2 regions of the Glutamicibacter sp. TV12E genome follow, and region 1 is predicted to be linked to the other one. Evidence: predicted binding sites of a transcription regulator. Region 1 holds the regulator's gene; the other holds the start of a gene.

What was found. The regulator HspR, encoded in region 1, represses chaperone genes until heat shock. The targets are predictions, from matches to a motif close to AAGTTGAGTCNNNNNGACTCAACTT.
Region 2: the regulator HspR is predicted to act here: its motif matches at 8,089-8,113, upstream of ACT7DV_RS03700 (ATP-dependent Clp protease ATP-binding subunit).

The regions. Positions count from the first base shown of each region.
Region 1 covers NZ_JBQVVF010000001.1:2,280,526-2,294,976, reverse strand. The annotation lists gene clpB (ATP-dependent chaperone ClpB) at 1-1,798, opposite strand, end outside; gene ACT7DV_RS10710 (DinB family protein) at 1,967-2,464, shown strand; gene ACT7DV_RS10705 (GNAT family N-acetyltransferase) at 2,493-2,960, shown strand; gene ACT7DV_RS10700 (TerC family protein) at 3,233-4,417, shown strand; gene ACT7DV_RS10695 (YccF domain-containing protein) at 4,492-4,902, opposite strand; gene trmB (tRNA (guanosine(46)-N7)-methyltransferase TrmB) at 5,028-5,885, shown strand; gene ACT7DV_RS10685 (GNAT family N-acetyltransferase) at 5,937-6,563, shown strand; gene ACT7DV_RS10680 (proline dehydrogenase family protein) at 6,560-7,549, opposite strand; gene ACT7DV_RS10675 (helix-turn-helix domain-containing protein) at 7,576-8,463, opposite strand; gene ACT7DV_RS10670 (heat shock protein transcriptional repressor HspR) at 8,414-8,842, opposite strand; gene ACT7DV_RS10665 (DnaJ C-terminal domain-containing protein) at 8,961-9,932, opposite strand; gene ACT7DV_RS10660 (nucleotide exchange factor GrpE) at 10,018-10,599, opposite strand; gene dnaK (molecular chaperone DnaK) at 10,613-12,466, opposite strand; gene ACT7DV_RS10650 (PLD nuclease N-terminal domain-containing protein) at 12,631-12,978, shown strand; gene pulA (pullulanase-type alpha-1,6-glucosidase) at 13,025-14,451, opposite strand, start outside.
Region 2 covers NZ_JBQVVF010000001.1:807,555-822,005, reverse strand. The annotation lists gene ACT7DV_RS03730 (helix-turn-helix domain-containing protein) at 70-1,623, shown strand; gene ACT7DV_RS03725 (AAA family ATPase) at 1,628-2,353, shown strand; gene ACT7DV_RS03720 (alpha/beta hydrolase family protein) at 2,350-3,012, opposite strand; gene ACT7DV_RS03715 (hypothetical protein) at 3,074-3,985, opposite strand; gene ACT7DV_RS03710 (GNAT family N-acetyltransferase) at 4,050-4,505, opposite strand; gene ACT7DV_RS03705 (hypothetical protein) at 4,751-5,392, shown strand; gene ACT7DV_RS03700 (ATP-dependent Clp protease ATP-binding subunit) at 5,513-8,071, opposite strand; gene ACT7DV_RS03695 (response regulator) at 8,197-8,871, opposite strand; gene ACT7DV_RS03690 (sensor histidine kinase) at 9,184-10,386, shown strand; gene ACT7DV_RS03685 (hypothetical protein) at 10,710-11,915, opposite strand; partial or broken gene ACT7DV_RS03680 (NAD(P)/FAD-dependent oxidoreductase) at 12,212-13,516, shown strand; gene ACT7DV_RS03675 (NAD-dependent epimerase/dehydratase family protein) at 13,584-14,438, opposite strand.

The DNA.
Region 1 (14,451 bases):
GCCGGTTCGGGTCGGCAATGCCGGCCCGGGTGCGGCGGACCGCATCCGATACGGCAGACACTGCCTGCTTCTGCCCCATCAGGCGCTGGCCGATGATCTCTTCCATGTCCAACAGCTTTTGGCTCTCGCCCTGCAGCATGCGCCCGGCAGGGATGCCGGTCCAGGCCGAAATCACCTCGGCGATGTCATCCGCGGTGACTTCCTCGGCGACCATGCTCGGCTGCGCAGAACGGTCTGCTTCAGCCAGGGCTGCTGCGTCGAGTTCCTTTTGCAGCGCGGGGATCTCCCCATAAAGCAGTCGGGATGCCTTTTCCAAATCGCCTTCGCGCTGCGCCTTGTCCGCCTGCCCGCGCAGTTCATCCAGCTTGACCTTGAGATCACCGACGCGGTTCAAGCCGGCTTTCTCGGATTCCCATTGCGAGTTCATCGCATCGAGCTTTTCCTTCTTGTCTGCCATGTCCTTGCGCAGGGCTTCGAGGCGTTCCACCGAAGCTGGATCCGTCTCATCTGACAAAGCGAGCTCTTCCATGGTCAACCGGTCAACCTCGCGGCGCAGCTCGTCGATTTCCTCCGGAGCGGAGTCAATCTCCATGCGCAGCCGGCTGGCGGCTTCATCAACAAGGTCGATGGCCTTATCCGGTAGCTGCCGTCCCGAGATGTAGCGGTTGGACAGCGATGCCGCGGCGACCAGTGCAGAGTCGGCGATGGACACCTTGTGATGGGCTTCGTAGCGCTCCTTGAGGCCTCGAAGGATAGCGATGGTGTCATCCACGCTTGGCTCCCCGACGTACACCTGGGCAAATCGGCGTTCCAGAGCCGGGTCCTTCTCGATGTTCTCCCGGTACTCATCCAAGGTGGTTGCACCGATCAAGCGCAACTCGCCGCGGGCCAGCATCGGCTTGAGCATGTTGCCTGCATCCATGGCGCCTTCCGAGGCTCCAGCACCAACCACGGTGTGGATCTCGTCGATGAAGGTCACGATCTGTCCTTCGGAGGATTTGATCTCTTCCAGCACTGACTTCAGGCGTTCTTCGAATTCGCCACGGTATTTTGCACCCGCGACCATCGCGCCCAGATCCAAGGAGATCAGTGTCTTGCCGCGCAAGGACTCTGGCACATCCCCAGCGATCATCCGCTGGGCGAGGCCTTCGACTACAGCTGTCTTGCCCACGCCCGGCTCACCGATGAGCACCGGATTGTTCTTGGTGCGGCGCGACAATACCTGCACCAGGCGCCGGATTTCGCGGTCCCTTCCAATGACCGGATCCAGCTTGCCCGAGCGTGCCAGCGCCGTCATGTCGGTGCCAAACTTTTCCAAGGACTGGAAGGTGGCCTCGGGGTTGGGATTATCTACCTTGCGGTCACCGCGAATGGTCGGCAAGGTTCCAACCAGCAGCTCGCGCGTTGCCCCGAACTCCCGCATGGCTTCGCCTGCCTTCGACTGGTCGGCGGCGAGGGCAATCAGCAGGTGTTCGGTGGAAACATAGGTATCGCCCATTTCGGTGGCGGTTTCCTGGGCGTTGCCGACTACCTGCAGAAGTTGGCGTGAGAACTGGGCCTGGGCTACAGAACTTCCTGAGCTTGAAGGCAACGCGCTGATTGTGGCACTGGCCTTAACGGAGAGCGCGTCGACATCAAGCCCTGCCGTTTTCAGCAAGGCAACGGCGACCGAGTCGCGCTGGTCCAGCAACGCCTTGAGCAGGTGCGCAGGTTCAATCTGCGGATTTCCTGCCGTTGAAGCGTTCATGCCGGAAGCTGAGAGAGCTTCTTGGCTCTTGGTGGTGAGTTTGGTGTCCACGCGCATCCTTTCCCTTGTTGGGTGAACCCATAAACTTGAGTGTACTTAACTCAACTCTACTCGCTGCCTTGTTATTCCACCTAGAACTAGATTCTCAAAAAATTTTTGCCGCTTTGCCTGCAACTCGAAAATCCGCGCCACGGGCATCTCCTCCGGTTAGGATGAGGCATGCCAAACCCGGATTCGCATGACTTCTACCAGCTCGACTACGACGACATGGTGCAGGTATTCATTGATGAACACCGCCTCATGCTCATGAGGTGCCTCGACGGACTCACCGAAGGCGAAGCCCGGGCCAGCTTGGTCAAGTCCAAAACCACATTGCTTGGGCTGGTCAAACACGCAACCTTTGTTGAACGCGTGTGGTTCGGCGAGGCCGCCACCGGCAAGAGCCGGTCAGAACTGGGAATCGCCGCCACACCGGACAAGTCATTCGCGCTGAAAACCTCAGACACCATCGAAACGGTGCAGCGCGACTACACCCATGCCCTGGAAGAATCCCGCCAGGCGCTCAGCGGCAAATCGGGTGACGACATTTTCCCCGGCAACCGCCGCGGACCACTACCCGTCCGATGGGTGCTGCTGCATATGCTGCGCGAATTGGCACAACACTGTGGCCACGCAGATATTCTGCGAGAACAAATCCTGGCTTCGCGAAAGCAGTAACCTGGACAGCCAGCGCTAGACTCCGAATATGCCGCTTACACTTCTTCCACTTCCTGCAGAACAATTTTCGTCATGGATAAAGAGGAGCACTGCCGAGTACATCGCAGATCTTCTCGCCATCGGGGTCACGGAAAGCAAAGCGCAGGCAGACGCGTACGGCACCATGGCGCGCGCCTTCCCACAAGGACTGCCCAGTGCAACAAATGCGGTATTCACTCTGGAGAGCTTCGCACTTGGCAATGTTGGATACATATGGATCGGTTGCGACTCCTCAGGGGATCCTGCCTCGTGGTGGGTATGGGACATCGTCGTCGACGCGAAGCACCGCGGCAACGGTTTTGGCCGCCAAGCCATGATCCTGGCTGAAGGTTATGCCCGCTCCCAGGGTGGAGAAACTCTAGGGCTGAATGTGTTCGAATTCAATACTGCCGCCCGCGGTCTCTATGAATCATTGGGCTACGAGACCACCAGCGTCAAAATGCGAAAAACGCTTTAGCGCGCATCCGAATCTTCGAATTGCCGCCTACATCTATCCAAGCGCAAAGCAACGAAGTAGATTACAGTTCACAACGACATTTGAAGACAAGAACTTTCCTCAGCACACCAGATCAAGTTAGGCTGGAAGCACGTAAGGGAGTATTCCTAAGCGCTTGACCCGTCAATACGTAGATCTTCATGGATCCACCGGGTTTTGCGGCCAGCCTCCGGGCAGGCGAAGAGACTTACTCGACAGCGTGCTTGCGCGCCTTACGAAAGTAGGAAACCCCTATGGAAGTTTCTCCTTTAATCTGGGCCATTACAGTGGCCGTCATCCTCGCGCTTCTCGCCTTCGACTATTTTTTCCATATCCGCAAGGCCCACGTGCCGAGCCTTCGAGAAGCAGCAATCTGGTCGAGCATCTACGTCGGAATCGCGCTGATTTTTGGTGTGCTGGTGCTGATCTTCGGCGGCATCGATATGGGCGCCGAGTACTTCGCGGGGTACATCACGGAGAAAGCGTTGTCTGTTGACAACCTCTTTGTCTTCCTGATCATCATCGCAAGTTTCCGGGTCCCGCGCGAAGACCAGCAGAAGGTCCTTCTCTTCGGCATCGTCTTCTCACTCATCGCCCGAACGGCCTTCATCTTTGTCGGCGCCGCGTTGATCAACCAGTTTGCCTGGGTGTTCTATCTCTTTGGCCTGATCCTGCTGCTCACCGCAGGCAACCTGCTGAAGAAGGATGACGAATCGGACGAAGCGAACAACTTCATCATCCGCATCGCCAAGAAGCTCTTCCACACCACCGATAGCTACGACGGCGACAAGCTGTTCACCAAGATTGATGGCAAGAAGGTCCTGACCCCAATGCTGCTGGTCATGGTGGCCATCGGCGGAACAGATATCCTCTTTGCACTGGATTCGATTCCCGCCATCTTCGGGCTAACCCAAAACGTGTACATCGTCTTCACCGCAACCGCCTTCTCGCTGATGGGCCTGCGTCAGTTGTACTTCTTGCTTGATGGCCTGCTCGACCGCTTGATCTACCTTTCCTACGGACTGGCAGCCATCCTCGCATTCATCGGCGTCAAGCTGATCCTGCACGCGCTGCACGAGAACAATCTTCCATTCGTCAACGGTGGCGAGCACGTGCAAGTGATCGAGATCAGCACTGGCTTGTCGCTCAGCGTGATCATCGGCGTGCTGGTGGTAACGGTCTTGGCTTCCCTATTCAGCAAGGCCGGCAAAGCCCAAACTGCCATTGGCAACTTGCGGCGCCACGCAAACAGCTACACGGATTTGACCTACACCGCCGATGCAAACGAGCGCGAACGCATCTATCGTGCGCTAGTGGAAGAAGAAGCCTACTTGAAGACCATGGAAAAGAAATACCGCGACAAGGCCAAGGACGTGGATAAGATCCGCGAAGAGGTCAAAGAAGCCCATCGACAGCACGATGAGTATCTCAAGAGCTAGCCGGCTGCTCGGCATTAACTGACAACGGCCGCCATCCCGATCCAGGGACGGCGGCCGTTGCCGCGTCTGGGCAGCTAGCGCTTCATGCCAGCAATGTAGTAGTCCGAAGGGACAATAACTTTGCCCAGCGGCATCAGGGAAATCGGGATCATCTTCAAGTTCGCGATTCCCAGCGGGATGCCGATGATCGATACGAACATCGGAATTGCGGTCACCACGTGTCCAATGGCAATCCAGATGCCTGCGAAGACCACCCAGATGACATTGCCCAGAGTGGAGAATGCCCCGACTGGCCCCCGGTCAACTACGGTGCGGCCAAATGGCCACAGCGCATATCCGGCAATTCGGAAGGAAGCGATGCCAAAGGGAATGGTCACGATCAGCAAACAACAAATGATTCCGGCCAAGACATACCCCAGGGCCAGCCAGAGCCCTCCGAACACCAACCAGATAACATTGAGAATACCTCGCACTAAATCAGTCATGATTTCATTCTTCAGTCCCGCTCCGCTTCGCGCCATAGGTGATCCCCCGGATCTTCCCCTAGGGTGTCCAATCCCCTAGTCCCTGGCGAACAGTGGAGCTCTTGGCTCAGCTAGGATTAATCATCATGAGCGAATCGAGCGATCAGCAGCGCCCAGCCCACGGCACTGCCCCCAGAGACCCAAATCTTTTCCGCGCAGAGCCAGTGTCGTTCGTACGCCGCGGCAACCGTTTGCAGGGCCGACGCGCCAGCGCGTGGGAGCGCAATGCCGAGCAGTACGTCATCGAGCCACCGCGCAAAATTGCCGACACTTCGGTGGCCGATGACTTCCGGCTCGATCCTGCCGAAGCTTTTGGCCGCACCGCCCCATTGGTGGTCGAGATCGGCACGGGTCTGGGCGAGTGCATCGCCAACGCAGCCAAGGATGATCCCGAGCGCAATTACCTGGCCGTCGAGGTTTACCGCCCCGGGCTGGCACAGCTGATGCTGAAGGTCGAGTCCTTCGGCATCAGCAACGTCCGCGCCATCCAGGCCAATGCGCCAGAAGTCCTGGACGTGATGCTCGATGAGAATAGCGCGGACGAAATCTGGATCTTCTTCTCCGATCCATGGCACAAGCCTCGCCACCACAAGCGCCGCCTGATCAAGAAGTCGTTCCTCGACAAGGCCTCACGCGTGCTCAAGCCAGGTGGAACCCTGCGCTTGGCGACCGACTGGTCCAACTACGCCGAACAGATGCGTGAAGTTCTTGAAGCACATGCGGATTTTGAGAACCAGCACCCGGGCAACTTGGCCGGTGAAGACAGCAACCTGACCAAGGTGCGCCGTGAGGGCATGGAAGGCTTTGATCCGGAGCCTGAATTCACCGACGGGCAAGGTGGCTGGGCGCCACGCTTCGAGCGTCGCATTCTCACCAGCTTCGAAGGCAAGGCGCTGAAAGCCGGACGCCTGGTTTTTGATTTGGCTTACACCCGCGTCGGTTAATATCGGCGACGATAGCCTTTGAAGGGCCATGGAATCCATAAGATGGATTCCATGGCCCTTCCTTCATCCGAGATCACTAGCTACGCGCAGGCACCCACGATGGAATATGCCGGGGTGCGTTTAGAACAGCTCTCCCTTGGCCATGCCGAAGACTTGTCCCAGGTGGTCACCGCCGGCCATCTCGATGGAATCTGGTACACGTCTATTCCATCTGCGCAGGAAATGGCCGGCGATATCAATAAGCGCTTGGCCCTGCAGGAAGCTGGAGCGATGGCGCCCTTTGCCATCATCGATTTGTCCACGGGCAAGGCTGTGGGCGCCACAACGTATTTGAACATTGATGAACCGAACAAACGCGTTGAAATCGGCTCAACCTACTTGTCCCCATCAGTTCAAGGCACAGGAATCAACCCTGCAGCAAAGTTCATGCTGCTGCAGCGGGCTTTTGAAAAGCTGGGTTGCTATTCGGTAGCTTTCTGCACGCACTGGCACAATGCCGCCTCGCGGGCAGCCATTGCCCGCCTAGGCGCCAAGCAGGATGGCGTACTGCGCAATCACAAGTATGATCCGTCAACCGGCACGCTGCGCGACACCGTGATTTTCTCGATTCTTCCGCACGAGTGGCCGGCCGTGCGCACCAATTTGCTGGCGCGGCTCGCACGCCATGGCCGCTGCTAGCTCGCGCTCATCCCAGATCCCTGGGCGGCCTTCTGCGTGAGCTGGAGATCGGCCACTGCCAGCATAATTCGCTGTGGATCCTCAGCCAGCCGGTTCAGCACGTACAGCCAGTATTCCGGCCCGAAAACTGCGTATTCCCGGGTAGTGAAACCCTCTTCGCGCAACGCGTCTAACTGCTGCGTCCCGAGGCCCTGGAGCATCTCGAATTCCACCTGCGGCGATTGCAACGCCGCTCCGTGTTCCTCTTTAAGCCTGCGGATCAGCCGCGCGTCGTGGGTGGCAATACTTGTCCGCATGCCTGAGGAGATCAGCGCTCCGGCCAGCTGCGCGTACCTGTCAGCCAGGCCTGGATCGTTGCGCGCCATGGCCGTGTCCAGCGGCTCTTGGAAGGCCCCCTTGACCAGCCGGACAGGGCCTGCCTGAAGCTCCAGGACGCGCACGAGATCCTGAGGTGTTCGCGATAGGCGAGCCTGCAAGGTAATGCCCGTTTCCGGAAAATCGCAGATCAGCCCCTCCCAGAGCTCCAGCACCAGGTCGGTGCGATCCGATCCTTCCGCCGAAATCATCAGGTAGGTTCCCGCTTCGCGCGCGGCTCGGGCGACGCGCAACGCATTGCGCAATCCCAGCTCGGGATCAATGGCGGAACCGAGATGCGAGAGATCGAAGCTCAAGGTCGTATTGGTTTTCGAAGTCTTCAAGCGTTCGGCGATGCCCAGGAATATTCCGGTTTCCGCCTCAGCGACGTGGCTATCCCGAATCGATTCGCCCACGCATTCGATGCTGCTGAGATGCCCTCGCGCCGTGATCTGGGCGACCTGGGCGAAGGCAGAGTCGATGGTATCTCCGGCGAGGTATCGTTGCGAGATCCGGTGCGCAATCCTGGCCAAAGCCGGCGTGGCCATGACTTGCGCCTTGAGCCGTTCGTCCAACGCCAATTCACGCAGATTATCTGCGGCCAATTCGAATTCTTCAGGTGAAATGAGCATGGGACGATCATTTCGCACGCCTGATGTTACGGTCTTGAACGATATTGCAGCGGCGCTCGGTACTTTCCGGGGGCCGCTGCGACGTGCGAGCGAAAAACGCGGTGGAAGTGGCTCTGGTCTGAGAAGCCCAGCTCTGCCGCGGTTTGCGCTATCGAGGCGCCCGAGCGCAAGAGTTCGCGTGAACGGTTCACCAGCTGGTTATGCCTCCACGCGATCGGGGTGAAGCCGGTACTGCTGTGCATGAGCCGTATCAGCTGATATTTGCTCAAGCCGGCGAGCAGTGCCAGCTCGTCCAGCTGCGGGGCCACAGCATCGTTGCCCAATCGGTGCAGGACCGGAAGCAACCGCTCATCGCGGGGCCCTATCCCCGGCGGGAGCGCCTCGAAGACTGGTGCCAGAGACTGCACGACGGAAAGCATGGACCCTAGCGACTGCTCAACGTACTGCTTTCCCATCCCGGCAAAGAGCTGCTGGTTAAGGGCGTTCATCAACTCGTAGAGCTCCGGCGCCCTGAATATCCGTATGCCCCAGAACAGATCCTGCGCTGAGATTGGTGCAAGCCGGGAAATCCATGATTGGTCTGCATGAATCATCTGGTATCGCCAGTAGCCATTTTTCGGATTACAGGCATGGAGGTGATCGCGCGGAATGACGATCACGTCGCCAGGGACCAGAGTTGCCTGCTGCCCGTCATGCCCGGTGAATTCGGTTTCGCCTTCGTCGATGATCCCCATTGAAAAACGTTGATGGGCATGCGGCCGGTAGCAGGAAATTTCTTGGCACGAACGCCGGGACTCCAATTCCGGGAACTGAGGGTCATGCCAGAATTCGGAGTCGTCCGGGCTTGGCAGATTGGCTGCCAATCTAGCGGCCAATGGCCCTGCGGGCGGTAAACAGCGTGACGGTCGGTTCACGGCGTTCCGGACGCATGCCGCGGGCCAAGGACACCACGTCTCCCCCGGAGGTGCCTGCTGCAAAGATGCGGGTTTGGCCTTGGCGTACCGCGCTGAGTTCATTGCGCAGGTCGTTCACTTCGGTTTGCAGGTACGCGACCTGATCTTGCAGGTCAAGGATTCGCTTGATGCCCTCAAGGGACACGCCGTCCTTGCTCAACGCCTGGACTTGGCGGAGCAGTGAAACATCGCGCTGCGAATAGCGTCGTTGCTTGCCCGACTGGCGGCTGGGCGAAACTAAGCCGATCCGGTCATATTGGCGTAGCGTCTGCGGGTGCATATCTGCCAGTTGAGCGGCGACGGAAATGACGAAGACAGGTCGCAGGTACTCCCCGTTCACGTTGCTTCGACCACCTTTCTACATGGTTAAATGGCTCAGCAGCCTCTGGTTATAGAGTCTAGCCTCCCCGGCCGGGCCACTTCGAGGGCACGACCGGGAAGGCAAGACGCAGTCTCTCCTAGAGCTTGGCCTTGGCAGCCAAGTCGGTGCGTGGATCTTCGCCTTCGGTGGCAGCAGCAAAGTCCTCCACCGCCTTTTTCGCGGCATCCGACAGATTCTGCGGAATCACCACATCCAGGATGATCAACAGATCTCCGGTGGCCTTCGAGGTCTTCACGCCACGTCCTTTCAGGCGCAGGGTGCGACCGGAATTCGAGCCGGCCGGGACCTTCATCGCGACCGTTTCGCCATCCAGTGTCGGGACGTGGATCTTGGCGCCCAGCACTGCTTCGTCAAAGGTGACCGGCACATGGATGCGGATGTTGTTCTCTTCGCGCTTGAAGAAGGGATGCTCGGTGACCTTGACCTTGACCAGCAGGTCGCCGTTGCCGGCCGCCCCTGGCTGGCCCTTGCCGCGCACGCGCACGGACTGGCCGTCCTTGATGCCCGCAGGGATGCGCACATCGATGACTTCGCCATTCTGCTCGCGCAGCCCGATGGTGGTTCCCTTGATGGATCCGGAGAAGGAGATCGTGGTATTCGCGGTGCGGTCCGCACCCTTGCGTGGCGGTGCGCTTTGGCCGAAACCGCCGCCGCCAAATCCTCCGCCACCGCCGAACAGGTCGGAGAAGTCCGGCTGTCCGCCGCGGCTTCGCGACGAGCCGCCGCCGCCAAAGAGATTGGAGAAGATGTCCTCGAAGCCGGCTTGGCCTCCCGGAGCCCCGCCAGGTCCTCCGGCTGAGAAGCGCGCTCCCCCGCCCATGGCCCGGATCGCGTCGTATTGCTCGCGCTGTTCCTTATCCGCGAGCACCGAGTGGGCTTCGGAAATGTCCTTGAATTTTTGTTCCGCTGCCGCATCGCCCTGGTTGGTATCCGGGTGGAACTTGCGTGCAAGCTTGCGGTATGCCTTTTTGATGTCCGCCTCGCTGGCGTCCTTGGCGACGCCCAAAATGGCGTAGAAGTCTTTTTCGATCCAGTCCTGACTTGCCATCAGGGCACCGTCCTTTCAATGCCAATTCGAAACTGCCCACTGACGATTTCTCGGCAGTGGGCAGTTTCAAATGTGTTATTCGTGGCTATTCGCCGGTAGCTACCAGCACCTGGGCTGCGCGCAGGATGGTGGCACCCTTGCGGTAGCCGCTGCGCAGCACCTGCCCCACGTGGTCGGCAGGAACTTCCGGAACAGCCTGGCGAAGCAGTGCTTCGTGGATGTTCGGATCGAATTCCACGCCGGCCTCGTTGATTCGCTCCAGGCCATGCTGGACCAGGATGGTATCCAGCTTGTTGGCGATCGAAGCGAACGGCCCGTCGGTCAGATCCCCGTGTGCCCGAGCTGCATCGATATCATCGAGCACTGGGAGCAAGGTGGTCAGAACCGACTGGACGGCGTTTTCCCGCGCCACAGCCCGGTCACGCTCAACGCGCTTTCGGTAGTTGACGTATTCGGCCTGCAGACGCAGCAGGTCGTTGCGCAGCTCGGCTTCGCCGGCGCCAGCTTCTTCCTGCTGTTCTGAGGACTCGTCGACACCAGCGGCAGCTTCGTTCAGGATCGCCTCGGCCTGGCCCAGGGCGTCAGCGGTTGGCTGCTCGCTGGCAGCCTCTGGCTGGTTCTCCGACTCGGCGTCGAAGTTCTCGTTCTGGTCTTTTGCCTCGGACATGTTCCCTGGCTCCCTACTTCTTGTCGGCTTCGTCTTCGTCGATGACCTCGGCGTCGACGATGTCTTCATCAGCCTTTGGAGCCTGCTCGCCCTCAGGAGCGGCAGCACCCTCGGCCTGTGCGTTGGCGTAGATTGCCTCGCCCAGCTTGGTCTGCGATGCCTGCAGCTTCTCGAACGCGGCCTTTACCTCGTCGTCGTTGTCCTGCTTCTCAAGGGCAGCCTTCAGGGAGTCAACGTCGGCCTGGACCTCGGTCTTGACCTCTTCTGGCAGCTTGTCTTCGTTGTCCTTGATCAGCTTGTCCACCGAGTAGGCGGCCTGCTCAGCGGCGTTGCGGGTCTCAGCGGCCTCGCGGCGTGCCTTGTCCTCTTCGGCGTGTGCTTCGGCTTCCTGGACCATGCGCTCGATGTCTTCCTTGGACAGCGAGGAACCACCGGTGATGGTCATCGACTGCTCGGTGCCGGTGCCCTTGTCCTTGGCGGATACGTGCACGATGCCGTTGGCGTCGATGTCGAAGGTGACCTCAACCTGCGGGATGCCGCGAGGAGCCGGTGCAATACCGGTCAGCTCGAAGGTGCCCAGCGCCTTGTTGTCGCGGGTGAACTCGCGCTCACCCTGGAAGACCTGGATGGAAACCGAAGGCTGGTTGTCCTCGGCGGTGGTGAAGGTTTCCGAACGCTTGGTCGGGATCGCGGTGTTGCGCTCGATCAGCTTGGTCATCACACCACCCTTGGTCTCGATGCCCAGGGACAGCGGGGTGACGTCGATGAGCAGAACGTCCTTGCGCTCGCCCTTCAGCACGCCTGCCTGCAGGGCTGCGCCAACGGCGACAACCTCATCAGGGTTCACGCCCTTGTTCGCTTCCTTGCCGGCCAGGTCCTTGACCAGGTCAGCAACGGCTGGCATGCGGGTGGAACCGCCAACGAGGATCACGTGGGCGATGTCCGAAACCTTGACGCCTGCTTCAGCGATAACGTCGTTGAATGGCTTGCGGGTGCGCTCCAGCAGGTCCTTGGTCAGGTCCTGGAACTTGGCACGCGAGAGGTGCTCGTCCAGGTGCACTGGGCCTTCTGGGGTGACCGACAGGTACTGCAGGGAGATGTTGGTGCTGGTGGCCGAAGACAGTTCCTTCTTGGCCTGCTCAGCAGCTTCCTTCAGGCGCTGCAGGGCGATCTTGTCCTTGGACAGGTCTGCGCCCTTGGCCTTGGCCTGGGCCAGCAGCCAATCCACGATGCGCTGATCCCAGTCGTCGCCGCCCAGGCGGTTGTCGCCAGCGGTGGAGCGAACCTGGATGGTTGAGAAGCCGTCGTCGTCCTTGCCAACTTCGAGCAGGGAGACGTCGAAGGTACCGCCACCGAGGTCGAAGACCAGGATGAGCTCGTCTTCGTTGCCCTTTTCCAGGCCGTAGGCCAGTGCGGCAGCGGTTGGCTCGTTGACGATGCGCAGCACGTTCATGCCAGCGATCTCGCCGGCTTCCTTGGTGGCCTGGCGCTCAGCGTCGTTGAAGTAGGCAGGAACGGTGATCACTGCGTCGGTGACCTTTTCGCCCAGGTAGGCCTCGGCGTCGTTCTTCAGCTTCATCAACGTACGTGCGGAGATTTCCTGCGCAGTGTACTTCTTGTCGTCAACGTCGATGGTCCAGTCGGTGCCCATGTGGCGCTTGACCGAAGCGATGGTGCGGTCGATGTTGTTCACGGCCTGGCGCTTGGCGATGTCGCCAACCAGAACTTCGCCGCTCTTCGAGAAAGCAACGATCGACGGGGTAGTACGGTTGCCTTCCGCGTTTGCGATAACGGTTGGCTCACCACCTTCGAGCACGGAAACTACGGAGTTGGTGGTTCCTAGGTCGATACCTACGGCACGCGACATAATGGCTCTCCTTTGCCTTGGTTGAAAGTGCTAACGCTGAGGGCCTTTGCCCTCATTGAGCGTTCTGGACTCAAGTTTACTCAGCCGTTTTCGACTGTCAAATCAACTTGAGCCAACGTCACTCAACTTTGCGTTCTGTCTTATTCAACGGGCGAAGTGCAAAAATGATTCCCATAAACCAGAAATTTTTCGGCGCCCCACCGCCAGCGGTGGCAGTTGTCGAAAACTCCCAGATCAAGAAGCACATCGTGGCAGCAGCAAAGAAGAAAAAGTTCTCCGAGCTGTCCCTTGCCAGCAAAGTTTCGCTGGTCACAGCTGCCACGGCGCAAATCACCTTGCTGATCGCCGCGCAGATCGATCTGAGTCGGCGCGAGAGCTCCCAGATCCGCGGAAATAAGCCAGTGTGGGCTGCAGCGAACTTCATCAGCTTTATCGGTCCGCTCAGCTACTTCACCTTTGGGCGCACCCATGACAAGCGCAGAGCCCAAGGCATAAAACCAGCGGGCCGGTAAACCTGTCATCAGGTTTACCGACCCGCGATTTTCGCAGTGCCCAGAGCTACCGGGCGCCCCCTTCAGCTTCCACCAGCACCGCAGCGGTCCTTGCAGGAATCATCAGCTTGCCCGACGAGCTGTCAAACGATGCGGACTTCACTCGCTCATCGCTTCCCTGTTCGAGCGCTTCAGCCAAGTCGTATTCATGACCTGCTAATTCCCCGACCACTTGCGTGTGATCCTGCGGTGAAGCGTTGAAGACCACCAGGGCTCCGTCATGTTCGCTATCGGCATCCGCACCCACCGTGTCATCGATACGCATCACGATGATTCCTGGTTCCGCTTTTGGACCACTGAGCGGGAAACTCACCTTCTGCTCGATCAGTTCAGCAGAGCCCAATCGCAGCAGTCCGACTTCTCGACGGGTGCGCAGCAGATCAAGTGCTGCGTCTTCAGCCCGAGACATCGCCTGCGCATCAGGCCTAAGCTCTGGATCTTCCAGCAATGGAGCCATCAGGTCCCATTTTTCGCCGTTGTCAGCCTTCGGCGGCAGTCCGGATCCGAAAGTGTTTTCCCGACCCGAGAAGTCGATGCGGTTGAACCAGTCCCCCGAGTTGTAGCTATTGCGATCCAAAGACTTTGACCGTAGCAGTTCAGTACCGGCATGCCAGAAAGGTACAGCCTGCGAGTACATTACCGTGGCCTGCGACAACGTATTCATCCGTACCCGATCTGCCATGGAAGTATCGCGAGGGAGTTTGAGCACGGTCAGGTCGTAGAGCGTCTCGTTATCATGCGCATCAACATAGTTGATCACTTCGCCGGGCTGCGAAGCGTAACCGGCCGGGGCACCGCGATAGTCAATTTCATCGCCACGTTGCACCGTTCCGGCTGACGTCAGGAATTCGTAATCGGCAAGGTTCCCGGTCAAGCCCAGACGCACCAGATCAGTTACATGGCCAAGCTCTTTCAGCGCTTCCTCGGTGGTTCCGTTGACTTCGCTACCGTTGGAATCGGTGCCCAAACCGGTGCCGAATCCCTGCTGGAAAGTTGACGCAGAATCAACCGGGCTGCCGCCGTGGACCGCATCGCGCAGACGATCATTGAAGGTGCCGATTCCGGTGCCGTTCAATTGCCCCTGGGTCGCTTGGAGGAAACGGGCATTGTCTGCGACTTCTCCGAAGTTCCATCCTTCGCCGTAGAGGTAAATGGACTTGCCGTCGACCCCGTCGCGTCCGGGCTTCAATTCGTCGAGGGCCTCGCGTGCCGCTTCCATGGTTTCGCGTGAGTGGTGTCCCATGAGGTCGAATCGGAAACCATCAACTTTGTAGTCTTTGGCCCAAACCACGAGTGAATCGACCATCAGCTTCTGTGCCGCGGCATGTTCGGTGGCCACGTTCTGGCAGCAGGTGGAGGTCTCGACCTTGCCGGTGGCATCGAGTCGGTGATAGTAGCCAGGAACGATCTGATCCAGCACGCTTTGATCCGCCT
Region 2 (14,451 bases), 1.5 Mb from region 1:
GAATGGCGAAAGGGGTGCTGAAGTTGGAAGAACTGAATATATTTCTACGCGCGAGGGCTTCAAGGACACATGAAAGCTTCTTTTATCGCCAAGCTCTGGAAAAGTTGGCCATTCTTCACATACTCTGGGCATGTGACTGCAACCACATGGAACCGCGCGAAGACGCAGGAAAATGGCCATGGCTCCGGAGAGACTCCGGAGATGGATGCCATTGCCCTGGGGCGAAGGATTCGGTTCCTTCGCAAAAGCAAGCAAATGACCTTGGACGATATCTCGGCCGTGGTCGATACAGCGCCGAGCCAACTTTCTCTGATTGAAAATGGCAAGCGCGAACCCAAGCTTTCACTGCTCAAAGCGCTGGCCGGAGCCTTCGACGTCGGCGTTGACGACCTGCTGGGCACCGAACCTCCGTCACGCCGGGCAGCCTTGGAAATCGAGCTGGAACGTGCCCAGCGGGGCCCGCTCTACGAGTCTTTGGGACTGCCGACCGTACGCGTGGGCACCCGCCTTCCGATGGACGTGCTCGAGTCATTGGTGGGACTGCAACACGAACTCGAACGCCGTTTGAACGAACAGGCAGCGACCCCTGAAGAGGCTCGCCGGGCCAATACCGCTTTACGGCAAGAGATGCGGCGCCGCAATAACTATTACAAGGAAATCGAGCAGGAAGCTTCCGAGGTTCTTTCTGCAGTCGGCCATGATTCTGGTCCGCTGTCTCACCACCGAGCAGCGGATATTGCTGAACATCTAGGCTTCAGCCTGCGCTTCGTAGGGAACTTGCCTCACTCCACGCGTTCGGTGACCGATCTGAAAAATATGCGGATCTACCTGACCCAGGCTAACCGGACCGAGCACGATCCGCGGTCGGTACTGTTGCAGGCTTTGGGGCATCACGTCCTGGGCCATAAGACGCCGACGGATTACTCCGATTTCCTCTCCCAGCGCGTAGCCACCAACTACTTTGCTGCAGCGCTGATGATGCCGGAGAAATCAACAGTCGAGTTTCTGCGCCGTGCCAAGAACAATCGCGAGCTGGCCATTGAGGACCTTCGCGACGCGTTTGCCGTGTCCTATGAATCGGCGGCACACCGATTCACTAATTTGGCCACCGAGCACTTGGGCATGACCTGCCACTTCCAGAAGGTGCATGAGTCCGGCATCTTGCACAAGGCCTATGAAAACGACCGCGTGAATTTCCCGGCGGATCATACCGGCGCCATCGAAGGGCAGAGCATTTGCCGATATTGGACCAGCCGAGTCGTCTTTGAACAGATGGACAAGTTCCGCTCCTTTGAGCAGTACACCGATACAGTCAACGGAACCTATTGGTGCACGGCTCGCACCGAACGGCACTCATCGGGACTGTATTCGCTGTCCATCGGGGTCCCATTTGAGCACGTGAAATGGTTCCGTGGCCGCGATACCAAAGAACGTTGCCAGTCCACATGCCCGGATGAAAACTGTTGCCGCCGCCCGCCGGCGAACCTGTCGGATCAGTGGTTCGGCAATGCCTGGCCGGCCACGCGTGCCAATACGCACCTGCTCGCGGCGATGCCCACCGGCGCCTTCCCTGGCGTGGATGAGACCGAGGTTTATAGTTTCTTGCAGCGCCAAGAGGGCTGAGCCTGTGGAATTTTCGCAGATGTTCATGCCGGTGAGACGAGTCGAGGCTATTGACCCTGAGGAGTCGCTTGGAAATCAACGGTGGCCCTTTGTCCTGCCGCCGGTGCGCCAGTTGCTTCATGAGGGACTTGACCTGGGACAAGTCACCGTCATTGTCGGTGAAAACGGCACTGGAAAGTCGACTCTCGTTGAAGCGCTGGCGATGGCTTATGGCATGAACGCTGAGGGTGGTTCGACGGGCGCGATGAATACGACGCGGACGAGCGAATCCGAACTGTGGCGGCAGCTCAAGCTTCAGCGTGGTGCCGCGGCTTCGCGGAAGGGATTCTTCCTGCGCGCAGAAACCATGCACAACTTCTACACCTATCTCGAAGAATCCAGATTCGAGACCAAGTTGCATGAGCGGAGCCATGGCGAGTCTTTCCTGGACCTCGTTGAGGAGCGAATTCCCTTTATCCAGGGCCTATGGATCTTGGATGAGCCCGAGTCTGCCTTGTCGTTGGCGGGCTGCGCGAAGCTGATGAAACTGCTTCACACCGTCGTTGACGGGGGATCGCAGTTGCTTATTTCCACCCATGCGCCCATTCTGGCTGCATTCCCGGACGCCCGGATCCTGGCGGCTGGGTCATGGGGACTTCGCGAAAATGATTTTGAACAGCTGGAGCTGGTGCGGGGATGGCACGACTTCCTGGATGACCCGCACAGCTATTGGCGCCGAGACAGTATCTAAGAGGTGTGCTTCGAAATGAAGTTGGCGGTCGCTTCGGCCAGCCAGGCACCATCCTGCGCCACCGTTCTTTGAGAACGGGCTACCTTGAAGGAATGATTGCCGCCTTCAAACCAGACCAGTTCCGTCGACTTATTGAGCTTCGCAGCGACGGTTTCCATCTTTTCTGGATTGGCGAAGGGATCCTTGGTGCCTTCCAAAAACAACATGGGAACCGTCAACGGGTAGAGGTGCTCATCGCGAAGCTTGTCTTCCTTTTTCGGTGCGTGCAAGGGGTAGCCCAAAAAGATCAGAGCGTTCGCCGGCATGCCTTCGGCAACCGCCAGCGAAGCCATGCGCCCGCCAAAGGATTTGCCAGCAACAACCACTGGGAGCCCCTCGGCTACATGCTCCTGAACCCATGAACGCACCTGCTGCCAGACAGCGATAGCCGTGGGCGCCTTGTCCGGGAACTTCTTGCCAGCGTCCATATAGGGGAAATTGAAGCTCAAGACGCTGATTCCGAGATCCGCGACAGCTTGCGCGAAGCCGGTCATGAACTCATGGTCCTTGCCCGCCCCCGAGCCGTGGGCCAAAATCATGACCGCGCTGGCTCTCCCAGCAGGTGACCATAGGGCACTGAGCTCAGAATCTTTAAACGGAATCGACAGTTCTTGTGTCATGGATTCAAGCCTAGAGCGTGCCGTTCATGCTGGAAGAATCGGTGGTGGCGGCGGCACCTGCCTATTGCATCCACTCTTCGCGCAATGCAGTGCTAGTATCTTCGCCATCCCTGGCGATAACAGTCAGCTTTTCAACTTGTTCTCTCACGGCAGCCTTGTTGTTGATCTTGATGATCATGTTTGAGGAGACGAAGCTGGACGCAGGCGTGTCGTAGATGCCGTCCATCCATGGACCATCGTTGATCGTGACGACAAGTTTGCCAAATGCAGGCGATGTCACCTTGTCGACGTAGGCGTGTGGGTCAGCAGGAAGGCAATTGCGGTACACCTCCAAGGTGGTGATTTCTGCGTGGCACATGGATTCATATACGTCATTCATGCCCGCAATCCACTGCACGTATTTTTCCTTGGCCCAGGCTTTGCGATCGTTGGGGTCTGCTCCGGTTCGGGCTCGGGAGTAGGTTCCTGAATTTTTTCCGTCTTCGGTGGCGAAAGTGACGCTTTCCAACTCTGGCGACTGCTCGCCGATGCTCTCGAACATTACTTGCCCCATGCTTCGAAGCTCGTCCTCGCGCGTTTGGTAGCTTTCCTGCATCCCGTCCCGGTTGAAGATCATGCTGTTGTCCAAATAGATATTCAAGACGCCTTCTTCGGGAGACTCCCATGAGGTCATCAAATTATTGGGATACAAGAATCCTTGGGTGGATTTGATGCCCGAGTTGTCTTTCCACATTTGAATTTTGGAGTCTGCCCAAGCCTGACCAGTCAAGGCCGTTGCGGTGGACTCAGCAGGAGTCGGAGCGATTGAATTTTCAGCAAGTCCAGTTCCAGAAGCCTTGGCCGGGACGGTGGAGTCGCCTGGAGCGGTTGCCGATTTTTCCGGTTCAGCAGCAGGGGCCGGACTTTGGGGTGTGCTGCAGCCGCTCATCAAAAGAGCCACCATGGACAGGGCCATGAAACTTCGGATGCGCAAGAGTTGCTCCTAGCAGAGTGGTGAATTCCCAGTCTATTAGGACGAATGCGCTAAAAGCCATCTATTAGAGAAACTGGGCGAAAATTCTGACAGGACCGTGCTCGAAATCTGAACCTTCGGTCAGACCCATGGATTCGTAAAACGCGCGTTGCCCCGGTTCATCATCGGTAATGAGCACAAATTGGCGTAGGTGCTCGAATCTTTTTCGGACGGCCGAGAACAGTTCTCTTCCTGCTCCGGTGCGCTGGGCCTTCGGGTGAACCAAGATGTCTTGGAGAAAGCAAATGGTCGCGTCATCAGATATTGCGCGAGCCAATCCGATGAGCTGGTGATCCTTGTCGTAGGCGTAGACAAGAAAGTCCGAGTTGGCGTGCGCCTTGGCAAGCACGTCAGGTTGGTCGGTATAAGCACTCCAGCCGACGGAATCGTAAAGTGCGGTGACCTGTTCCCGGGAAGGAACTTTTGTCGTAGATATTTCCATTGCCAAGATTCTCCCGAAGCGTCCAAGAATTTGGTTCATGCTAACACCGTGGGGCTGTTCTTCAGCTTGAAGCGCAACAACTTCCAGGATGTGGGACTCGGCCGTCGCGCATCGTTTGCGAGCGGCTTTTCAACCGTTGCAATTTTGGACCATAATTTACTTGGACTTATTCATACCTAGGGAGGACGCATTGCCCTTTTTGGACTGAAAGACTGAACGGATGAAATTCCTCCCAAAGGCAGCTTCTCGAACAACGCCATATCATCTCGAAGGAATGTCTTGAGATGGAAAAGATGGCTGTTGAAAGCGGCGAAATCCTTGAGCCGCAAGGCACGGGGCTGAATCGAAAGCAACTGGCTTGGGGAATCTTTCTTCTTGCTGTCGCAGTGATTTTTGGACTGGGTGCTGGCTGGTTATGGGCATGCTTGGAGCAGCTATCATCATCCGGAAAAGTTTTCTTTTTCATCTTGCCGGGTTGGCCGCTGGTGTTTTGCGGATTGCTGGTTAGCGGCCTCTCAGCCGTTGCGGGTTCGCTGTGTCTTGTTCCGCGGATGTTCGGCGGAATCAGGCGGAAGAGCATTCGTGTATTTGTCCGAATTCTCGGACATCTGCTCGTCACTGCGGCATCGTTGATCTGGCTATGCTTTTGGCTGCTCTCGGGGCTATATTCAATCGTGTCGATTCAGCACAAGGTGACGGCGGAGACGGGCGAGTCTGTCCTCGTTGAAGAGCCGGGTTTCGACCCGGCGAGCTTTGCCGTTTATGCTCCAGCGTCCGCCTTTGTCTACGAAAGGATCGACGGGATCAGCGGCATGGCAGAGTCCAGGCATTTTGTCGCGGATCATTGCACTCTTCAGAAGCAGGACGCTGACTTGATTCTTACCTGTGGCGTTGACGTAACGAAGTTCCCGAATCCGTCCAATTGACCATCGTCTGGCATCGCCATGACGCAGCTATGGAAGCACGTCTTCAGGGCATGCAAAAAGGGGCTTGATGCGCCGAAGCAAAAGCTTCGGCGCATCAAGCCCCTTTGCGGCTAATTCGACCTAGTTATCGAAGAAGCTGGGCACCTGCTCGTTTTGTGCTGGCGGGGTTGGAGCATCAACTTTCTTGCGCACCACCAGCTTGTCGTCGGCGAAGTCCACCAAGACGGTGTCGCCGGCAGCCAGCGAATCGTCGATCAGCAGATCGGCGATGGCATCCTGCACCTTGCGCTGAACCAATCGGCGCAGCGGCCGGGCGCCGAACTCCGGGTCGTAGCCCTCGGAGGCCAGCCAGTTCACGGCGGGGTCGCTGACTTCCAGAGCCAGTTCCTGGTCTGCCAGGTGCTTCCGCGTATCGGCGATGACCAGCTTGACGATCTGGCCGATCTCCGACTGCGAAAGCTTCGAGAAGAGCAGAACCTCATCCAGCCGGTTCAGGAACTCGGGGCGCATGAACTCGCGCACCTTGCTCATCACCTTGGCACGGATCTCTCCAGCCTCGCTGGTGGCCTTGGCCGAGGTGAAACCGAAGTTTCCGGCCTTGTTGGCCAGATACTCGCCACCAAGGTTGCTGGTCATCAGGATCAGCGTGTTCGAGAAGTCCACGGTGCGTCCGGCCGAGTCGGTCAAGCGCCCGTCATCGAGCACCTGCAGGAGCACGTTGAACACGTCCGGGTGGGCCTTCTCGATCTCATCAAGCAGGATCACCGAGTACGGGTTGCGGCGAACCTTCTCGGTCAGCTGGCCGGGCTCGTCGTGGCCGACATATCCCGGAGGGGCGCCGATCAGGCGGGCAACTGTGTGCTTTTCGCCGTATTCGCTCATATCCACACGCACCAGCGAGTCAGCCGACCCGAACAGGTTGGTTGCCAAGGCCTTGGCCAGCTCGGTTTTGCCGACACCGGTGGGGCCCAGGAAGAGGAACGAGCCGATGGGACGTCCCGCAGGGGACAGGCCGGTACGATTGCGCCGCACCGCGCGGGCCACGGCGGAGACGGCATCCTTCTGGCCGATCACCGAGGCATGCAGCGACTGTTCCAGCGTAGCGAGCCGCGACTTGTCATCGCCGGTGATCCGCGAGGTCGGGATGCCGGTGGAGCGGGCGATGACCTCGGAGATCTGGATTTCATCCACGACACGGGTGATTCCGGCGTCGCCGGCTTTCTCGGCCGCGTTGATCCGGGCGGTCAGTTCGGCGATGTGGTCGCGCCAGGCACTGGCATCCTCGAAGCGTTCCTCGCCAATGGCGCGGGACTTCTCGCGTTCGGCTTCCATCAGGTCGGAACGCAGGGATTGCACATCCTCGGTATCGCCGGCGGCAATGGAACGCCGGGCGCCAGCGATATCGATCAGGTCGATGGCCTTGTCTGGCAACTGGCGGTCGGTGAGGTATCGGGCCGAAAGCGCTACGGCAGCCTTGAGCGCAGCCGGGGTGTACTGCACCTGGTGGTGATCCTCGTAGGATTCGCGCAGGCCTTCAAGGATGGCCAGGCTGACTTCCTGCGATGGCTCGTCAACCATGACCTTGCCGAAGCGGCGGGCCAAAGCGCTGTCCTTCTCCACCTTGCGGAACTCATCCAGCGTCGTGGCACCGATCAGGTGCAGTTCGCCACGAGCCAAGCGCGGCTTGAGGATGTTGGCGGCATCCATATTTCCGGATTCGCCGGAACCGGCGCCAACCAGCAGGTGCATTTCGTCGATGAACACCAATACCTGTCCCTCGGCGTCGGCGATTTCTTCGAGTAGGCCGGTGAGGCGCTGTTCGAAGTCGCCGCGGTAGCGGGTGCCGGCCAGCATGCCGGGCAGGTCGATGGAGATCAGCCGGGAACCGCGGATCTGCTCTGGAACCTGGTCATCAACGATGGCCCGTGCCAGTCCTTCGGCGATGGCGGTCTTGCCCACGCCGGCCTCGCCGATCAGCACAGGGTTGTTCTTGGTGCGGCGAGCCAGGATCTCCACGACCTGGTCCAGCTCGTCGTCGCGACCGATGACCGGATCGATCTGGCCGTCGGCGGCCAGCGCCGTCAGATCGGTTCCGTAGCGTTCGAGCATCGAGGCATTGGACTCGTCTTGGCCCTGGTCCTGTCCGCCGTTTTGGGCGCGCTGGGCCTGTTCCATGGCTGCCTGCTGCAGGGACTGGCCGGTGATTCCGTGCTGTGCCAGCAAGTGGCTGACCGGGGATTCCGGGTTGAAAACAAAAGCGAGAAAGAGATGGTCAGGATCGATGTAGGTCGAACCGTAGTTGCGTGCCACCTGGTAGGCATCAAAGAGGCTGCGCTGGGCAGCAGAAGATAGCCGCGTTGGCTTTTCGCCCTTTTCTTGGCTCTTTGGCAGGTGGGCGATGGCATCTTGGCTCAACGCCTCGATGTCGATGCCCATGGCGGCGAGGTGTTCGCCAATGGGTTCTGTGCGTATCAGCGCCGCGAGCAGGTGCAAGGAGTCGATCTCGTCATGCCCGTGCTCATGCGAAATCCCTGCGGCCGTTGCTACTGCCTCATGGGTCCGCGTGGAAAGCAGGCGGGTGATGTCGATTGGACGTGCTGCCTGTGCTCGCGACGAGAGGAACCGAGAGAGGAACTCCTCAAACGAGCCGTCTGATGGTGCACCAAAAAATGCTGGCAAGTGAGCCTCCTAGTAGAAACTTGAGCGGTCTATGCTCATGTTCAACGCATGAGGCTCCAAGATATTCCCATGGCACTCGAAATATCTTCCGGAGCGCTCGAGCTCACACTTGTGTGAAGCGATATTCAGCCCTTGGGGATTTCGACAATTCCCATGCGTGCAGCGGCCACGAGTGCTTGTACGCGGTCTCGAACATCCAGTTTGGCGAAGATCTTGGCCATGTGTGTCTTAACAGTGGTTTCGGTGATCCCCAGAGTTTTTGAAATTTCAGTGTTATTTAAACCCTTGGCAAGTAGTTTTAAAATCTGGATTTCTCTATTAGTAATCCCGAGATCATAAATGAGGTCTTCGACAGCTTGGGAATTGTCGGCATAAGCTTCGCGCACCGCCGAAATTAGGTCCGAAGAAACTGACGGAGAAATGGCTGCCGTGCCCTGATGAACCGCGTGAACTGCATTGATAATTTCGCCCGGTTCAGAATCCTTGACAAGGTAGCCGCTGGCACCAGCCGTTAGAACAGGCACCAAATATTCATCCGATGAGAATGCTGTTATTGCAAGCACTGCCGGGCTGTCTTTGATCGATTTAATGGCATGTGTAGCACTAACACCATCCATAATAGGCATCTGCAAATCCATCAGAACTACGTCGACGGCATTGTCTGAACAATACTCAACTGCCTGCTTGCCATTTTCTGCAGAAAATACGGTTACAATTCCGTGATCCGTTGCTAGGATTGTGCCCAACGCATGTCGAATAAGGGGCTCATCATCGACGATTAGGACCTTAATTTGTTCCATTTTTTCCTTTGGGTCGATGTTGCACACCACCTGACGGGCTGCCTACTTGCAAGTATATAAGTTGACGAGATGTGGGGTTTGTTATGAAGGGTTTGAAAATGCTGGCCGTTGCCGCATTGGCATTAGGACCACTGATTGTTGTGGCTGCTCCCGCATCCGCGGCATCGGACCAGGAGGTTAGCAGCGGTCCGGTTGCTACACCAGCTGGCTGGGGTTCGGATTTCTCTAAGTGGGTTTGCGAACGTTACGGGGTAGGTTGCCCATGAGCAAGATTATTTGACTTGAATGGCTTTGCCGTGAATTATTCGGCGTATGAGTGAGCGACTGAAAGACACCCTGACCAAGCTACTGGCTGGTCGGGGTGTCATTATTTGGGTTGGCATCGCAATCCTCATATTGCTGTCAAGCAGTGAGTTCGTAACGATATTGGAAGATGGGTTCAACGGGGCCTCTGCTGTATCTGTGCGAGGTGCACTGGTAGGGGTTGTGCTGTGCCTGACCCTGGCATTGGGGTTGCGCTGGGTTGCGGTGTCGCTCGGGATCTTTATTGCCGTCGCATATTTCCTGCTCAACGAAGGATCCATATTCGTATGGACGATAGTATCGTTCATGATTTTTGGCGCACTTGCGGCCACGGTCGCAGCGCGAAGTGTTCGTGCCCTATTCCTGACCTTGTCGGCCGCCTGGATGATCCAATTTGGAATCCAAGCGGAGCAGGACGCCATTTTGCTGGTGGCCCTGATCCCGTTGACAGTCTTGGCCTACTTCCTGACCCGCAGCATTTTTATTCTGCGGGAGAAGAATGCAGAAGTCGTGCAGCAGATGCTCAAGGCCCAAGAGCAAACTCGTTCGGCAATCGAGACAGAACGTAAAAACATCGCTCGGGACCTTCATGACATTGTTGCGCATGACATCACCATCGTGGCCATGCAGCCGAAGGCCGCGAAATTCGCCAACGACGGCCAGATGGCTCTCGACGCCTTGGATGTCATTGCCAAGCTGAGTTCCGAAACTCTGCACGACTTGCGGCTGATGCTCAATGTCTTGCGGGCTGATGGAACTATGTCGGACGAAGCGGCGTTGGGTGTCGACAAGCCCGCTGCAACGACCGTTTACGCGCTTCAGGGGGCGGACCTATTCGCGCAACGTCTCAAGGACGCGAATTTTAAAGTGAACTCAACCACGGACGAGAGAATCTCTGATCTTCCCCGTTCAGCGCAGACAGCGATCTATCGCGTGATGCAAGAAGCTACAACGAATGTCATAAAGCATGGTGCTCCAGGAAGCGTCTGCACCCTCGAATTGATATCCAATGGCACTGAGGCTGTATTGGAAGTTACTAATCAGATAGACATTTCAGGCAGGAAGGCAAAGGGGTTGCCAGAGGGTGGCAGCGGGCTGATTGGAATGTCCGATCGTATGCGCACCTTTGGCGGAAAGTTCTCGACCAGCTCCGAAAAGGGACTGTGGACACTTCGCGCCAGCATCCCGTTCAAGACGCTACCCTCCTACTAAAGTATGATTTCGAAATTCTTGTGAACGCGATAGGTTAGATATGTATCGGTGAAGACCGATCACCAATAAGGTACTTGGTGGTGTTTTGCGAGTGGCATCATGGAGGACCTGAGGGTGATTAAAAGGTACGTTGCATTGGACAAACGGACTGATCTTTCATCGGCGGCTGCGCCCCCATCGCCCGTCGTTGTCTGTCTACAATGCAGCGTACCTTTTATAATTTAAGTCCAGACCGACGTGGTCTCCCCGATATCTGAGAATCACATAGAAATGCGATGTGCCCGGAGCTCCTCCGGGCACATCGCATTTGGGCAACTGGAGTCTTACGCTTCCGGTGCGCTCGAATCCGTGTCCTGTTTCAGCACATGATCCGAAACCTTGCCTAATGCCCGCTCCAATGAAGAGCGAAGCACAACGGGAACGGTAATGTGCTCGTCGATTTCTACCAGGCCTTCGCGCTCGAAGATGCGCAGCAGCGATTCAACCTGTGGCACAACCTCCTCGAGGCTTGGGATCAGGTGGTGCTGTTCTTCGGGAAGGTCATCCGTGGTGGGAATCTGCAATGCAAATTCGGAGCGCGGAGGCGTGGATGAGGCGGCGTTGCTCAAGACCCCGGCCACCATTTCCGCGATCTGCGCCTGGCCTGGCTTCTCCAAAGTGTTGATCAGGATGTGCGAGTACAGCACTTCCGCGATCAGTTCCTTGACCACGCGTGCACCGGCACCGCTGGAAGCCAACAGCGCTTCGCTGAGCGACTCGGTTGGCTTGGCGTTAGGCGCTTGGTAGGTCAGCATTGCAGTGCCGATCAGCGCATCCCAGTAGGCCGAAAGCCGGGGGATGTCTCCCAGCGAAGGAACGGCAGTCCCGTCTTCTGGTTCCCAGATGGCATCTTCGGGGATTGGAGCATTCTCATCGACCTTGATGAATAGGCCCAGTGCCTGGGCTGCGTCCTGCAAGGTTTCCGCCGTCAATACTCCGGCCGGTGTGGTGGGCTTGCCTTCGCCAACCCACTGGATCAGCTCGCGTGCTGCAAAGACGAATGGCATGGATTCAAAAGCGCCATTTGCTTCCTCGTCTTCTAGGTAAGGCGCGACGATCGGTGAGTCACCAGCCATGCGGGAGAGGAACTCGAAAGTCTGCTTGAAGTCCTCCACGGTGCCGCCAAAATTGGCGGAGGTGCCCAAGAATGTCAGGTAGTGCTTGAGGATTGCTGCACTAGTTGCAGCAACTTCTTTGCCCAGCGAGGACAGGTGGCCGAGCTGCTCACCAAGAATTGATGGATCCAGCGACTGTACGTCAACGCTCCTGCGCAATTGGGCATGGACGGTCAACAGGGTGGTCAACCCTTCGAGAGCTGCGCGGGTTTCGCTGGCAGGCTGGCCTTCTTCCTGGAAATGGCGGAAGAGCTGGGATTTGAACGGCTGTAGAGCCTGTCGCACCTCTGTTTCAAAAGGTACGGAGCTGGCTCCTGCTCGGCGAGCTGGATGTCCCTGAGCTGGTTTCTTCTTGGCTGGTTTGCGTGAGGCCATGTGTGTGGTGGTGTTCCTTTGAGATGGCTGATCGAGAAAGGGCAATTTTCGCTTCCTTTCAGTGTACGCAGGGCACGGTTCAGGCGTGATTCCCGGATGTTTTTGATTGCATGCCATGCGGTTAAAGTTTTCGCCTCTCGTCTGAGAATTGTTAAAAGTGCGGCGAATGTTAAAGATTTCCGCAGAAAACACACGTCACACCATGATGTGGTGGCGCTCACCGTTAAATCCTCAGAACGCGTTGAATTTCACTGCGGATCGCGCGACAGTGAACCCATGCGACCTCGTGTAAAGAGGCCAAAAGATTGCAAGGAGAGTGGGTCATGGCAGGGGTAACTGCGCCAGATCATGTTGTCGTTGTCGGTGCGGGGTTCGTAGGCTTGTCCACCGCTTGGTACCTGCAAGAAGCGGGCGTGAAAGTCACGGTTGTTGATCGAGGCGGCGTAGCCTCAGGCTCGTCGTGGGGCAACGCCGGGTGGCTGACTCCGGCTTTGACCCTGCCCATTGCGGAGCCGGCGATTTTTGCCAACGGGCTGAAAATGATGCTTGACCCGACCTCGCCGCTGTACATTCCGTTGAAGGCCGATGCAAAGTTGCTGCGCTTCTTGCTCGGCTTCGCGTGGCACTCGATGCCCAAGCGGTGGGAAGCAGCCATGCGCATCTTCTCGGAAATCGGAGGCAGCGGCCTTGGCGCCTTCGACGAGATTGCCCGGGCCACGGCAGCGGGTCCTGGCGTGTTCGAACTGACCAAACCGGCAAACCCCTTCCTCACCGGATTCACCTCGTTCAAGGACCGCGAATCGTTCCTGCATGAGTTTGAGATGATCGAGAAAACCGGCGGCAGTGTCGACTATGAATTGCTCACCGGCGACCAACTGCGCGGAATAGAGCCAACACTTTCGGATAACGTTGCCGCTGGTGTTGCTATCAAGAACCAGCGCTACATCAACCCGCCGAAGTTCATGGCTTCGCTCGCTGAATCAGTCGTTGAGCGCGGCGGCGACATTATTGGATCCTTTAACGTCACCGACATTCGCGACAACAAGAACTCGGTGACCGTGATCGGTTCCGAGGGGCGGGCAATCACCGTGGACCACGTGGTGCTGGCAACCGGCGCCTGGATGACCGATATGGCCAAGAAATTCGGGGTCAACGTAGTGGTTCAGGCCGGACGCGGCTACTCATTCACCATCGAGCCCGAACATATGCCGACGCACCCGATCTACTTCCCGACCCAACGCGTGGCCTGCACACCGCTGGGCGACCGTTTCCGGATCGCCGGCACCATGGAATTCCGGGATGTGAACCACAAGCTGGAGCCAAAGCGCATCGAAGCCATCGTGGCCGCTGCGGCTCCGGTCTACCAGGGCATCAACTGGGAGCACCGCAGGGAAGAGTGGGTGGGCGGGCGTCCTTGCACCGCCGATGGCCTTCCGCTCATTGGCCAAACTGGATCGGCTCGCGTGTCGGTAGGCGGCGGCCATGGCATGTGGGGAGTGGCTCTAGGCCCGCTGACCGGGAAGATATTGGCTGCCCAGATCACTGGTGATCAAGTTCCAGCCATTGCCCGTCACTTCAATCCGCTGCGCAAGGGATTCTAGGCAGGGGTTAGGCGCAACGGGCATTTGAGATGGGCGCTGATCCAGCTGGCCTAGCGATGCCTTGGAATTAGGCGTGCCGGGTAGAGGCGCCGGACAGGATCTGGCGGTATCCCTCGGCATAGCTCGGGAATTGCAAGGCCAGGCCGCTGCCCAGCAGCGCGGAGTTGTCCAAGCGCCGGTCACCGGCACGCCGCGTGGCCGGCGCCGTTTCCTGCTCCGGCTGCTTCAGGCCCAGTTCGGTGGCAAGGAATTGGTACACCTCGCCCAGTTGGGCTGGAGCGCTGTCCGAGGCCAAATACAGATCAGCCGCCTGGTCGCCCAAGCTGGCCACATGAACGATGGCCGCGGCCAGGTCATCGCGGTGAATCCGATTGGTCCAGTGCGAACCTGCCGGAATTCTAGCGGTGCCAGAGGTAACCAGATCAATCAGCCTGGTGCGCCCCGGGCCGTAGATGCCCGAGGCGCGCAAGACGGTCACCGGCAGGCCGCTTTCGGCGAGCGCTGCTTCGGTACGTGCCAAAATCTTTGCGGTGTCGCGGGTGGCGGCCACCGGTGCCTGCTCATTGACCCATTCGCCGTCCTCGCCGCCCATCACGGCGGTGGAGGAGATGTAGACCAGGCGGCGCAGTCGTGGCGCCTGCTCGCGAAGCCGGGCGCAAAGTTCCTGGGCCACCTGCAGATAGCTGCGCTCGTATCCTTGGACATCGCGGGTCACCGGGACCGGGCTAAGGACCACTACTTCGGTCTCTGGATCCATGTCCGGCCAGTGGCAAGGATCCAGCAGGTCGACGTCCTGCCCGGCGAACTGCTCGGGAAGCTTGCTGCTGTTGCGTCGCCACCCGGTCACCTCATGTCCCTGGGCATGGAAGCGCAGTCCGGCTTCGGTGGCGACATCGCCGCAACTGACTAGTAAAACTTTCACTGCGCTCCTTCGT